4 regions of the Streptomyces violaceus genome follow, and region 2 is predicted to be linked to each of the others. Evidence: riboswitches for the same ligand, from Rfam matches in the RefSeq annotation. Region 2 holds a riboswitch; each other region holds the start of a gene.
The links. Region 2 has a riboswitch for cobalamin ahead of OG542_RS28640 (prenyltransferase/squalene oxidase repeat-containing protein). Riboswitches for the same ligand answer to the same signal wherever they lie in the genome.

Region 1: it holds a riboswitch for cobalamin, as region 2 does, so the genes downstream of both, metE (5-methyltetrahydropteroyltriglutamate--homocysteine S-methyltransferase) here and OG542_RS28640 (prenyltransferase/squalene oxidase repeat-containing protein) in region 2, are expected to answer to the same signal.
Region 3: it holds a riboswitch for cobalamin, as region 2 does, so the genes downstream of both, OG542_RS31525 (cobalamin biosynthesis protein) here and OG542_RS28640 (prenyltransferase/squalene oxidase repeat-containing protein) in region 2, are expected to answer to the same signal.
Region 4: it holds a riboswitch for cobalamin, as region 2 does, so the genes downstream of both, OG542_RS07640 ((2Fe-2S) ferredoxin domain-containing protein) here and OG542_RS28640 (prenyltransferase/squalene oxidase repeat-containing protein) in region 2, are expected to answer to the same signal.

What each region holds. Positions count from the first base shown of each region.
Region 1 covers NZ_CP107911.1:703,290-706,623, forward strand. The annotation lists gene cbiQ (cobalt ECF transporter T component CbiQ) at 1-346, shown strand, start outside; gene OG542_RS03255 (energy-coupling factor ABC transporter ATP-binding protein) at 343-1,194, shown strand; cobalamin riboswitch at 1,222-1,442, shown strand; gene metE (5-methyltetrahydropteroyltriglutamate--homocysteine S-methyltransferase) at 1,609-3,334, shown strand, end outside.
Region 2 covers NZ_CP107911.1:6,360,201-6,363,534, reverse strand. The annotation lists gene OG542_RS28650 (helix-turn-helix domain-containing protein) at 1-665, shown strand, start outside; gene OG542_RS28645 (SAM-dependent methyltransferase) at 695-1,510, opposite strand; cobalamin riboswitch at 1,671-1,801, shown strand; gene OG542_RS28640 (prenyltransferase/squalene oxidase repeat-containing protein) at 1,923-3,134, shown strand; gene OG542_RS28635 (SCO2322 family protein) at 3,131-3,334, shown strand, end outside.
Region 3 covers NZ_CP107911.1:7,011,525-7,014,858, forward strand. The annotation lists gene OG542_RS31520 (cobyric acid synthase) at 1-441, opposite strand, end outside; gene OG542_RS31525 (cobalamin biosynthesis protein) at 438-1,379, opposite strand; cobalamin riboswitch at 1,481-1,619, opposite strand; gene OG542_RS31530 (hypothetical protein) at 1,932-2,153, opposite strand; gene OG542_RS31535 (inorganic phosphate transporter) at 2,189-3,334, opposite strand, start outside.
Region 4 covers NZ_CP107911.1:1,696,259-1,699,592, reverse strand. The annotation lists gene OG542_RS07645 (IucA/IucC family protein) at 17-1,504, shown strand; cobalamin riboswitch at 1,565-1,691, shown strand; gene OG542_RS07640 ((2Fe-2S) ferredoxin domain-containing protein) at 1,739-2,110, shown strand; gene OG542_RS07635 (universal stress protein) at 2,105-2,524, opposite strand; gene OG542_RS07630 (APC family permease) at 2,526-3,334, opposite strand, start outside.

The DNA of each region.
Region 1 (3,334 bases), 5.7 Mb from region 2:
CGGCATCCCGGCGCCGGTCGTCGATGTCGCACTCGTGACGTACCGCATGAGCTTTCTGCTGCTGGACTCCGTGCGCCGGATCCGCGACGCGCAGGCCGCCCGGCTGGGGCACATCACGCGGGCCGCCGCCTGGCGTTCGCTGGGCGGGCTCGGCGCCACCGCGTTCGTCCGGGCCTTCGACCGGGCGGCCCGCCTCCAGGCCGGGCTCGCCGGGCGCGGCTACGACGGCACCCTGCGTGTCCTGGTGCCCGAGGCCCGCGTCTCCGTCCGCTTCACGGTCGCCAGTTGCGCGCTCCTCGCGGCACTGGCCGTCCTCACCTTCGTACTGGAAAGGCCGCCGACATGAGCGAGCCCGCCCTCGTCGCCCTGCGGGGCGCGTCCTTCGCCTACGAGGACGGCCCAACCGTGCTCAGCGGCCTCGACTTCGATATCCGCGAGGGGCGGGCGCTCGCGCTGCTCGGCCGCAACGGCAGCGGCAAGACCACGCTGATGCGGCTGCTCAGCGGCGGACTGCGGCCGAACGACGGGCGGTTGACGGTCGACGGGCAGCGGGTGACGTACGACCGCAAGGGCCTGACCCGGCTGCGGACGACCGTCCAGCTCGTGGTGCAGGACCCGGACGACCAGCTGTTCGCGGCGTCCGTCGAGCAGGATGTGTCGTTCGGGCCGCTGAACCTCGGACTGGCCGATGCGGAGGTACGGGCGCGGGTGGCGGAGGCGCTCGCCGCCCTGGACATCACCGCCCTGGCCGGCCGGCCCACCCATCTGCTCTCCTACGGGCAGCGCAAACGGACCGCCATCGCGGGGGCGGTCGCCATGCGGCCCCGTGTCCTCGTCCTCGACGAGCCGACGGCCGGACTCGACCCCGACGGCCAGGAACGGCTCCTCAGCACGCTCGACGGACTGCGAGCGAGCGGCACCACGGTGGTGATGGCCACCCACGACGTCGATCTCGCCCTGCGCTGGGCCGACGACGCGGCGCTCCTCACCCCGGACGGTGTGCACATCGCTCCCGCGCCCTCGGCACTGGCACGGACCGATCTCCTTCGGCAGGCGGGACTGCGGTTGCCGTGGGGTGCCGCCGCCGCGGATCTCCTGCGCGCGCAAGGGCTGTTGACCGCGTCGGCGCCCGGTCCGCGCACCCCGGACGAACTGGCCGCCCTCGCGGCGGGGCGGCCGGTGAGCGGCGGCTGAGGGTCGCTTCCCCGGCCTTCCCGTGTATAGGCTGGCGGTGCAGCTGGTTCGCCCCGTCAGCCAGGCGGGACGCGTCGCAAGAGGGAACCCGGTGGGAATCCGGGACTGCCCCGCAGCGGTGAGCGGGAACGACCGCCGTCATACGCACTGGGCCCACGAAGGGCCCGGGAAGCGACGGCCAGTAGGTGTTCTCAGATGGTGAGAACGTGCCCGCGAGTCCGAAGACCTGCCAACTGCCCGCGCGCGGACGATGCGTGCGCGGACATTCCGGTGACCTCGAGGGCGGGTCGGCGTACCTACCAGGCGGATTACCGCGCTGTGCCGCGCGAGGTCATCTCCGTCCGGTTGGTCACCCCTTCGCGCTCTCGTCCCGTCGCCGGGATCTCAGGGATTCGTCTCGCGAAGGAGATCTCCGTGACCACCAAGCCCGCAGCCGCGGCAGCACGGGCCACCGTGTACGGCTACCCCCGCCAGGGACAGAACCGGGAACTCAAGAAGGCGATCGAGGGCTACTGGAAGGGCCGCGTCACCGCCGACGCCCTCCGGGCCACCGCCGCCGGCCTGCGCGCCTCGAACTGGCGGCAGCTGGCCGACGCCGGCATCGACGAGGTCCCGACGGGCGACTTCTCGTTCTACGACCACGTCCTGGACACCACCGTCATGGTCGGCGCGATCCCCCGCCGCCACCGGGACGCCGTCGAGGCGGACGCCCTGGACGGCTACTTCGCCATGGCACGTGGCACGCAGGACGTGGCGCCGCTGGAGATGACGAAGTGGTTCGACACGAACTACCACTACCTGGTGCCCGAGCTGGGTCCGGACACGGTGTTCACCACCGACTCGTCCCAGCAGGTCGCCGAGTTGCGCGAAGCGCTGGCGCTCGGCCACACCGCGCGCCCCGTCCTCGTGGGCCCCGTCACGTATCTGCTCCTCGCCAAGCCCGCTCCGGGTGCGCCCGCGGACTTCGAGCCGCTCACGCTCCTGGACCGGCTGCTGCCCGTGTACGCCGAGGTCCTCGCCGACCTGCGCGCGGCGGGCGCCGAGTGGGTCCAGTTGGACGAGCCGGCCCTGGTCCAGGACCGGACCCCGGCCGAGCTGAACGCCGCCGAGCGCTCCTATCGGGACCTCGGAGCCCTCACCGACCGGCCGAAGCTGCTGGTCGCCTCGTACTTCGACCGGCTCGGGAACGCCCTGCCGGTGCTGGCGAAGGCGCCGGTCGAGGGACTCGCGGTGGACTTCACGGAGTCGGCGGCGGCCAACCTGGACGATCTAGCCGCGGTGGGCGGTCTGCCGGGCAAGCGGCTGGTCGCCGGTGTCGTCAACGGCCGCAACATCTGGATCAACGACCTGGCGGCCTCGCTCTCCCGGCTCGGCACGCTCCTCGGCCTGGCCGACCGGGTCGACGTCTCGGCCTCCTGCTCCCTGCTGCACGTCCCGCTGGACACGGCGGCGGAGCGGGACATCGAGCCGCAGGTCCTGCGCTGGCTCGCCTTCGCGCGGCAGAAGACCGCCGAGGTCGTCACCCTCGCGCGCGGGCTCGCTCGGGGTACGGACACGATCGCCGCGCAACTCGCCGCGAACCGGGCCGACCTGTCCTCCCGGGCGAACTCCCCGATCACCCGCGACCCGGCCGTCCGCGCCCGCACGGCCGCGGTGTCCGAGGCGGACGCCCGCCGCTCGCTGCCGTACGCCGAGCGGACCGCCGCCCAGCGCGCCCGGCTCGGTCTGCCCCTGCTGCCGACCACCACGATCGGTTCCTTCCCGCAGACCGGTGAGGTGCGTACCGCCCGGGCGGACCTGCGCGCGGGCCGTATCGACACGGCCGGCTACGAGGAGCGCGTCAAGGCCGAGATCCAGGAGGTGATCTCCTTCCAGGAGAAGGCCGGACTGGACGTCCTGGTACACGGCGAGGCCGAACGCAACGACATGGTCCAGTACTTCGCGGAGCAGCTCACCGGGTATCTCGCCACGCAGCACGGCTGGGTCCAGTCCTACGGCACCCGCTACGTCCGCCCGCCGATCCTGGCCGGCGACATCTCCCGCCCCGAGCCGATGACCGTGCGCTGGACGAGGTACGCGCAGTCCCTCACGCACCGTCCGGTCAAGGGCATGCTCACCGGCCCGGTCACCATGCTCGCCT
Region 2 (3,334 bases):
GCGTCACGGACGAGGCCGAACGCGCCACGTTGCTGGCGCTGGCCGAACAGGCCAACACCCACGCCTGGTGGCAGTACTACAGCGACGTGGTGCCCTCCTGGACGCAGTCCTACCTCGGTGCGGAACAGGCGGCGAGCGTCATCCGCTGCTTCCAGATACAGCGCGTTCCCGAGCTGCTCCAGACCCCCGACTACGCGCGTGCCGCCGTCCAGCTCACCCACGTCGACGCCGGCGCACGCGAGGTCGACCGCCGGGTGGCGTTGCGGATGACCCGGCAGCGGATCCTGCACCGGCAGCCGGGCACGGCCCAGCTCTGGGCCGTGATCGACGAGGCGGCGCTGCGGCGCCCGGTGGGCGGGCCGGCCGTGATGCGCGCCCAGCTCAGACATCTCATCGAGATCTGCCGGCTGCCGCAGGTCACCGTCCAGATCCTGCCGTTCCTCTCCGGCGGGCATGCCGCGGAGGGCGGTCCGGTCACCATCCTGCGGCTGCCCGGCGGCCAGTTGCCCGACGTGGTCTACCTCGAGCAGCTCACCACCGCGCTCTATCCCGACCGGCCGGCCGACATCGAGCGCTACTGGGATGCCATGAACCGGCTGGTGGTCGAAGCCGAGTCACCGGACGAGACTCCGACCATCCTGCACCGCATACTTCAGGAGACCTGAGCGAGGACCCCCGGGGCTCCCGGGGAGGTTCAGCGCTTGAGGGCGACACCGCCGTACTGGTGCACCTCGGCGGGCAGGCCCAGGGCCTCGGCGTCGGGACGCCAGCGCGAGCAGGACGTGACGCCCGGTTCCAGCAGCTCCAGACCGTCGAAGTAGCGGGCGATCTGCTCGGGGCTGCGCAGGATGTACGGGATCGAGCCGCCGTCGTTGTACTGCCCGATGGCCCTGACGTAGTCCTCACTGGTGTCGGTGCTGTCGTACTGGACGAGATAGCTGCCGGGAGGCAGGGCGTCCACCAGCTGCGACACGATCGAGCGCGCCTCGTCGTGGTCCTCGATGTGGCCGAGGATGCCCATCAGCATGAGCGCGACGGGCTGGTCGAAGTCCAGCGTCTTCCCGGCTTCCCGGACGATCGTGCTCGGCTTGCGCAGGTCGGCGTCGACGTAGTTGGTGACGCCTTCCGGTGTGCTGGTGAGCAGCGCGCGGGCGTGGGCCAGCACCAGCGGGTCGTTGTCGACGTAGACGATCCGGCTCTCCGGGGCCACCCGCTGGGCGATCTGGTGGGTGTTGTCCACGTTGGGCAGCCCGGTGCCGATGTCCAGGAACTGGCGGATGCCCTCTTCGGCGGCCAGATGGCGGACGGCGCGGGCGAGGAAGTAGCGGGCGGCGCGGGCCCCGGTCTCGATACCGGGGAAGATCTCGCGGAACGCGTCACCGGCCACACGGTCGACTTCGTAGTTGTCCTTCCCGCCCAGCCAGTAGTTCCAGATCCGGGCCGAGTGCGGAACCGAGGTATCGATCTTGGAGAGCGGCTCCTGCTCGGAGTTCTCCACCTGGTCAGTCATGGACGCTCCTGCGTGTGGTCGTGGAGCTTCACGTTAACCGGTTTGCCCCACGGACAGGATCAACTCCTCGGCGTGGTGGAGCAGTTCGACTTCTCACCAGGCCAGTAGGTCAGCGCTCCACCCGGCCCGTCCTCGGAGGGCGGGAACCGCTCCCGGGCGTTTTCCTACGTGCGGGTACAGTAGGCGGGTCGTCATCACCCGTACAGGGAGAAGCCGGTGCAATTCCGGCGCTGACCCGCAACCGTGAACCGCCCGCCGAGGCAGGCGGTGAGCCGGATCGCCCCGTACGGATCGTGACCGGCTCACGTGCCCGGCGCCCGCCGGTGCACGGCACCGTCGAGGTATACGGAGCCGAGCCGCCGGGGTGTCCCGTGCTGCCCGGCTCCCTCACAGGGAGAGGCACTCGCCGATCATGAACGTCCGCCGCAGCGCCGCGGTCCTGGCCGCCGTCACCGTGATCGGCGCCGCCACGCCGGCCGTCGCCGCGCCGTCTCCTTCGCCGTCCCAGGCGTTCCCCTCCGCTCTGTACGGGGACAAGGATCCCAAGTTCGACGGCGTCTGGCGCCAGTCGCTCGCCCTGCTGGCCCAGGACACGGTGGGTGAGAAGCCGGCCGCCAAGTCCGTGGAGTGGCTGGTCCGGCAGCAGTGCGCGGACGGCGGGTTCGCCCCCTACCGTGCCGATCCGGCCACGGCGTGCGACGCCAAGACCATGGTGGACAGCAACCAGACGGCCGCCGCCGTCCAGGCCCTCGCCGCGCTCGGCGGGCACGACGCCGTCGCCGACAAGGCCGTCGGCTGGCTGAAGTCCGTCCAGAACAAGGACGGCGGCTGGGGCTACGCGCCCGGCGGCCCCACCGACGCCAACTCCACCTCCGTCGTCATCGGCGCGCTCGCCGCCGCCGGTGCGAAGCCGGACCAGGTCGAGAAGGGCGGAAAGTCGCCCTACGACGCCCTGCTGAAGCTCGCCCTCCCCTGCAGCGGGGACGACGACGGCGCCTTCGCGTTCCAGCCCGACAAGAAGGGCGAGCTGACCGCCAACGCGGACGCCACGGCGGCCGGTGTCCTCGGCGCCCTGGGCCAGGGCATGGTGGTGGAGGCGGGCAAGAAGTCCGACGCCACGTGCACGGAGGATCCCTCCACGCCGCAGCAGGCCGCCGCCAACGGAGCCGCCTACCTCACCCAGACCCTCGCCAAGGACGACGACCACCTCACGTCCGCCCTCGCCGGCTCGGACCCCCAGCCCGACCACGGCAACACCGCCGACGCGGTCGTGGCGCTCGCCGCGCAGGGCGACACGGAGCAGGCCGGTAAGGCCGTGCGGTGGCTGGAGAAGAACTCCGCCACCTGGGCCGAGCAGGGCGGCCCCGCCGCCTACGCCCAGCTGATCTTCGCCGCGCACGCGACGGGCACGGACCCGCGTGACTTCGGCGGCACGGACCTGGTGAAGCAGCTCATCGCGACGGGCCCGGCCCCGAAGGCCCCCGAACAGCCCTCGGCGACCGACGAGAAGGACGACTCGGAGTCGGGCTTCTTCGGCGTCTGGTGGTACGTCGGGGTCTGCCTCGTCGCCGGTATCGGCATCGGCTTCCTCTTCACCGGCCGCAAGAAGAGGCAGCAGTCGTGATCCGCCGGGCCGTTCTCCTCCTGGCCTCGCTCCTGCTGTGCGCGGGCGCGGGCCAGGCCCAGGCCGCCGGCTACCGGTACTGGTCGTTCTGGGACCGTGACGGCGACCGCTGGGTCTACGCCACCCAGGGCCCGTCCATGGCCCGTCCCTCGGACGGCGACGTGCAGGGCTTCCGCTTCGCGGTGAGCGAGGACTCCTCC
Region 3 (3,334 bases), 650 kb from region 2:
CGTCCGCCGCAGATTGATCTCGGCCGGCGAACCGGCCCCCTCACAGATCACCGCGTCATACGTGCCCCGCAACCGCTCCAGGCAGTCCAGCACCGTCCCGAGCAGCCTCTGCTGCCGCCCCCCGTGGTACCCGCGCGCGCTGAGTTCCCCGACCGGCTTGCCCAGCAGCACGACCTGACTGCTCTGCTCGCCGCCGGGCTTGAGCAGCACGGGATTCATCAGCGCGGTCGGCTCCACACGGCACGCCTGCGCCTGCATGGCCTGCGCCCGCCCGATCTCGGCGCCTTCCCGCGTCACGAACGAATTGAGGGACATGTTCTGCGCCTTGAAGGGCGCGACCTTGACGCCCTGCCGCACCAGCCACCGGCAGATCCCGGCGGTCACGACGCTCTTGCCGGCGTCGGAGGTGGTGCCGGCGACGAGAAGCCCACCGCCCGTCATGACGTACGCCCCTTCACGATGTGGCGCGCGGCGACACAGACGCCGAGCGCGAGCCAGCCGATACGCCTGGACAGCCGTACGGCCCGTTCGATGTCCCGGGTGCCGACGCCGCGCCCCGCGCCGTTGAGGACGGGCCGGTGCTCGACCCGCCCGCCGTAGGACAGGGTCCCGCCCAGCCGCACCCCGAGCGTCCCCGCGAACGAGGCCTCCACGGGCCCGGCGTTGGGACTCGGATGCTTGGCGGCATCGGCACGCCAGGCCGTCACGGCTCCCCGCGGATCGCCCCCGGCCACGGCCGCGAGCACGGCGGTCAGCCGGGCCCCCGGCCACCCCACGACATCGTCCAGCCGCGCGGAGGCCCACCCGTATCGCCGGTACCGCGCCGACTTGTGCCCGACCATGGCGTCGAGGGTGTTGACGGCCCGGAACCCGAGAAGCCCCGGCACGCCGCCCATGGCCCCCCACACGAGCGCCCCCACGACGGCGTCGGAGGTGTTCTCCGCGACGGACTCGACGACGGCCCGGGCGATCCCGTCGGCGTCCAGGGCCTGCGGATCCCGTCCGCACAGATGCGGCAGCCGCGCACGGGCCGCGTCGACGTCCCCGGCCTCCAGGGCACGCCCGATGGCCCGCGCCTCCCTGGCGAGCGAAGTCCCCCCGACGACGGCCCAGGTGGCGACACCGGTCAGCCCGACCGACGCGACAGCGGAGGTACGCACGGCACGCGCGGCGACGGCCCCCAGCGCGACGGCCCCGCCCGCACACACCACGGTGTGCAGCGCGCCCCACCCCCGGTGGTCCCGCCACAACACCCGTTCCACAACACCCGCGGCCCGCCCGAACGCGGCGACCGGATGCCCCCGGCGAGGATCACCGAGCAGCAGGTCACCGATCAGACCGACGGCGGCACCGTACGCGTGGACGCGACCGGCACCCATGGGCTCAGCCGGCCACGGGGGCGGGCAACGGTGGGGTACTGACCCTCGATCGGCAGCCGAACATGGCGATATGTCCTCACTCAGGGTGTCCACGCCCTGGTTCGACGAGACCGGCGGTGAGAGTTCCTGGCTCCCGGTGATTGATATCCCGGTGACAGTGGCGGGACCGCGCCGGACTTCCACCGGCTTCCTCTCCTGCCGCCGTATTGGCCCCGGCAGTCCACCACGGCCGCGAACAACCGTCAACTTGCCGTTGACCTGCGAGGGGAGAGTGTGGACAAGCCCACACCGCTGGCACGACGCTCCGCTCCCGGGGACCGGCTCGGGGTGAATTCCCCTGTGCGGGGAACGTTCCTCCGCCCCGCTTGCGGGTGCCCAGGAGACGGGCATCCTGTACAAGCCAACGGCGACCTCGGCCTGACGCGACATCAACTCATCGTCGAGCGAGCCGACGAGAGAGCCGGGGCGACGCTGGAGTCCCCATGCCCATGAAACGCAGCAGGGCGGGTGCGGAACCAGGTCCCGTACCCGCCCGGCGGAATCGGCCGTGGATCAGGCCACGATCAGATAGATCCCATACCCCACAGCCGCCGCACACGCCGCGAAGCACGCATACGCCCCCGTCACCGCAAGCCCCGCCGACCCGCCCGCCGCCACCGCCCGCTCGCGGCGCGACAGGCCGGTGATGCCGAGGGTGAACAGGCCGACGAGGGTCACGGTGGCCACGAGGCTGACGCCGAAGACGGAGCCGAGGGTCGCCCAGTCGATCTTCATCTCAGAGATTCTTCCTTGTCACCGGGTGGGCGGGATCAGACCGGGGTGGTCGTGGTGGAGGGCTTCCGATCGGCCGCGGCCTGGGCCGGGATCGTGGCGGCCAGTTCCTCGGACGGGCCCGCCGGAGGCGGCGTCACCGCGGCGATCGCGGTGGTGACGACACCGGCCGGCTCTTCCTCGACCTCGTTGACGTTCGTGTGGTCGACGACCTCACGGCGCGACAGCTTCCAGATCACCGCGCTGGAGGCGACCAGGAAGATCGCCACGACCGCAGTACCCCAGTTCCCGAAGCCGGTCACGTACTCGGCGAGCGCGCCCACCAGGGCCGCCGCCGGCAGCGTCAGACCCCAGGCGACGAACATCCGGGTCGCCGTCGACCAGCGGACCACGCCGCCCTTGCGGCCGAGCCCCGCGCCCATCACCGCGCCGGACACGGAGTGGGTGGTGGAGAGGGAGAAGCCGAGGTGCGAGGAGGCCAGGATGACCGTCGCCGCGCTGGTCTGGGCGGCGAAGCCCTGCTGCGGCTGGAGGTCGGTCAGGCCCTTGCCCATGGTGCGGATGATGCGCCAGCCGCCGAGGTAGGTGCCCAGTGCGATGGCGATACCCGCCGAGAGGATGACCCACATGGGCGGGTCGGAGTCGGGGGCGACGGCGCCGCCGGCGACCAGGGCGAGGGTGATGACACCCATCGTCTTCTGGGCGTCGTTGGTGCCGTGGGCCAGCGAGACCAGGCCCGCGGAGGCGATCTGGCCGGCCCGGTAGCCCTTCTTGGAGGCGTCGCCGTCGGCCTTCTTGCCGAGGGAGTACGTCAGCCGGGTGGCGAGCAGCGCGGCGATGCCCGCGACCAGGGGGGCGGCGATCGCCGGGATCAGCACCTTGGTGACCAGGACGTCTCCGTGCACCGCGCCGACGCCCGCTGAGGCGATCGTCGCGCCGATCAGGCCGCCCATCAGGGCGTGCGACGAACTGGACGGCAGACCGACGAGCCAGGTCAGCAGGTTCCAGAGGATCGCGCCGACCAGGGCGGCGAAGATGACCTCGGGACGGATGCCGGCCTCGTCGACGAGGCCTTTGGAGATCGTGTTCGCGACTTCGACGGACAGGAAGGCACCGACCAGGTTGAGGACCGCGGACATGGCCACCGCGATCTTCGGTCTCATGGCGCCCGTGGAAATGGTCGT
Region 4 (3,334 bases), 4.7 Mb from region 2:
GAACGCAGGGAAACGAGTGGATCGCGTGGATCTCATGCCCCCGCCCGCCGACGCGTACGCCGCCGTGCCGCTGCTGAACTGCCTGCTGCGGGAAGTGGCCCGGCCGGTGCGCCGGACCGGCGAGCACCTGATCTACCGCCTGCCCGGCGGAGACCGTCTGCTGCGGGTGCGCGGGACGCGGCGGCCCGCCGAACCCGAGGTCCACGGGCCGGACGGCTGGCAGCGCGTCGGCCATACCGAGCTGGTCAAACTCGTCGCCGAGGAACTGCGCCGGCACACCGGGCTGTCCAACCACGAACTGCCCGCCGAAATGATCGACAGCAGGGACGCCGTGGCCGCCCTGCTGGAGGCCCGGGACGGCGTGACCCCGCCCGGCGACCCCTACCTGCGCTCCGAACAGTGCCTCCTCACCGGCCACACCCACCACCCCGCCCCCAAGGCGCGCGGCGGTGGCCCGGCCGCGGGCTGGCTGCCGTACGCGCCCGAGGCGTACGCCCGTTTCCCGCTGATCCTGCTCGGGCTGCGCGAGGACACCGTCGTCGAGGAGGGCGACACCGCGGCCCTCGACGCCCTCGGCACCGCCCCGCCCGGCTACCGGCTGCTGCCGGCCCACCCCTGGCAGCTGGACCTGGCGAGCGCGGAACTCGCCGCGGCCTTCGCGGACGGCAGGCTGGTCCGGCTCGGCACGACCGCCTTCGACACCTGGCCCACGGCCGCGATCCGCACGCTCTACGCACCCGGGCAGGACCTCTTCCTGAAGTTCAGCCTGGACGTGCGCATCACCAACGACATCCGCCGGCTGTGGCGCCACGACCTGCTCGCCCTGCGCCGGACCGACGCGGCCGTGTGCGCCGCCTTCGAGACGTTCGACGGCCCCCCGGCCTGGCTCGGCGACCGCGGGTACCGCACCGCCGACTTCGCCTTCGAGGCCCTGGCCGTCCTCGTCCGAGACGGCTTCGCCGGCCGTCTCCGGCCCGGCGCGACCCCGCTGCTCGCCGCCGGACTCGTCGAGGGCTTCGACGGCAGCCCGCTCGAGAGCGCCGCCGACCCCGGGGCCTGGTGGGCGGCGTATCTGGCGCAGGTGGTGCCCCCGGCCCTGGAGGCCTTCGCCCGGCACGGCGTCGTCATCGAGGCTCATCTGCAGAACACCCTGGTCGCCGTGGACGCCGACGGCCTGCCCGTGCAGGCGCTGTACCGGGACGCCGAGGGCGTGAAACTGCTGCCGGACGTCTCCCGGGAAGCCGGCTGGGAGCGGCTCGTGTACTGCCTGGTCGTCAACCACCTCACCGAGATCGCCGCCGCCCTCACCGAACGCCACCCCGGTTTCGACCCCTGGCCCGCCGCCCGCCGCGAACTCGCCCGCCACGACCTGCCCGAGATCTCCGGCCTGCTCACCTCGCCCACCCTCCCCGCCAAGACGAACCTCCTGCTGCGCTGGACGGGCGCGGACGGCGCCGACGCCCGCTACCTTCCGCTGCCCAACCCGCTCAGGGAAGGGACATGACCCGGCTCGCGCCCAGGTGGTCGGTGCGGGGTGAGACCTTGGCGCCCTCGTCGAGCGACGGCCGCATGCGAGGATGATCGTCGAACAAGGCGACGGCGGAACGAGGAAGCCGGTGTGAATCCGGCGCGGTCCCGCCACTGTGACCGGCCTCGGCCGGGAGCCAGGAGACTCACGCGGTCGCCTCCTCGACGAACCACCGGGGCGGATCTCCCCGGAGAGAGGAAGGGTGCGGGCATGTCCGCAACCCCGGCCGGAGGGGTTCCGTGCCGCGTCGTCGTGTGCCGGGACTGCTGCTGCGGCAGCGGCAAGGTGACCGGCGTCGACCACACGGCCCAGACCGAGCGGCTGCGCGAGGCGGCGCCCGTGCGGGTCTCCGAGTGCCTCGACGTCTGCGACCAGGCCAACGTCATCGTCGTACAGCCGTCCGCGGCGGGCCGGGCCGCCGGGGCCCGGCCGGTGTGGCTCGGGTTGGTCAACGACCCGGCCGCGACCGAGGACGTCGTCTCCTGGGTCCGCGAGGGCGGCCCCGGTGTCGCCCCCCTGCCCGACATCCTCGACCTGTACGTCTTCAGCCCACGGGGGAGGCCCCGCACGGACGTCTCATGACTCGGCGGCCGGGACGCAGAGGACGGGGACGCTCGAGAGGTGCAGCAGCTTGTGGGGAGTCGAGCCCAACAGCGCCCCGCGCACCGGGCTCTCGCCCCATGTGCCCACCACGATCACCCTGCCGCGATGGCGCGCCGCGGCGTCGATCAGGGCCTGCGCGGGCCGCTGGTCGATGATCTCGACCGTGGTGCGCACGCCGGCCTCCCCGGCCACCCGGACCGCGTGGCCGAGTGCGGAGTGTCCGGCCTCGCGGACGGCCTCGTGGTGCGCCGTGTACTCGTCCCCCGTGACGCCGGGGGCCGCGGCGCCGTAGACGAGCACCAGCGGTTCGCCGTACGCGGACGCCACCTCGATCGCGACCTGCAGCGCGCGCCGGGCGCCCGGGGATTCGTCGTAGCCGAGGACCACCGACATCTCAGGACTCCTTGCCGTGCTTGCCGGGGACGAGGCCGGGGTCGACCACGCTGGGGTGTTCCGACCAGAAAACGGGGGCCATCAGCCGCCACACGACCATGAGGATCACGCCCGTGACGATGATGCCGATACCGATGACCAGCGGGGGACCGAGCCCGAACCACGAGACGCCGCTGTAGGAGTTGGCGGGGTCGGACATGTCCGCCACGGATTCCACCAGCAGCCACGCCAGCAGCCCGGCACCGACCAGGGGGCCGAGCCCGATCAGGAAGAAGTCGCGGACACTGCGGGTCAGCTGGCGGCGGTAGTAGACCGCACACGCGACACCCGTGAGCGCGTAGTAGAACGCGATCAGCAGGGACAGCGCGGTCAGCGAGTCGAAGAGGGCGTTCTCGCTGATGTGGTAGAGGACGAGATACCAGACGATGGCGATGCCGGCGACCCACCAGGTGCTCACGTCGGGGGTGCGGAACCGGGGGTTGATGCGGCCGAAGTGCGCGGGCAGCGCGTGCCGGCGGGCCATCGACAGACCCGTGCGCGACGCCGGGATGATCGTCGTCTGCGTGGACGCGAGCGCGGACGTCGACACCGCCAGCAGCACGACCCAGTCCCAGCCGCCCATCGCCTCTTCGGCGAGCAGCGCGAAGATGAACTCCTCCTCCGCCGCGTTCTCGGCCAGGTAGGCCGTTCCGGCGTAGGCCACGACCGCGAAGCCGACCGCCACATAGGTCACCAGCAGCAGCACCGTCGACCACACGGCCGCCTTGCCGGGGGCGGTGGCGGAGTCCTCGGTCTCCTCGGTGAGGTTGA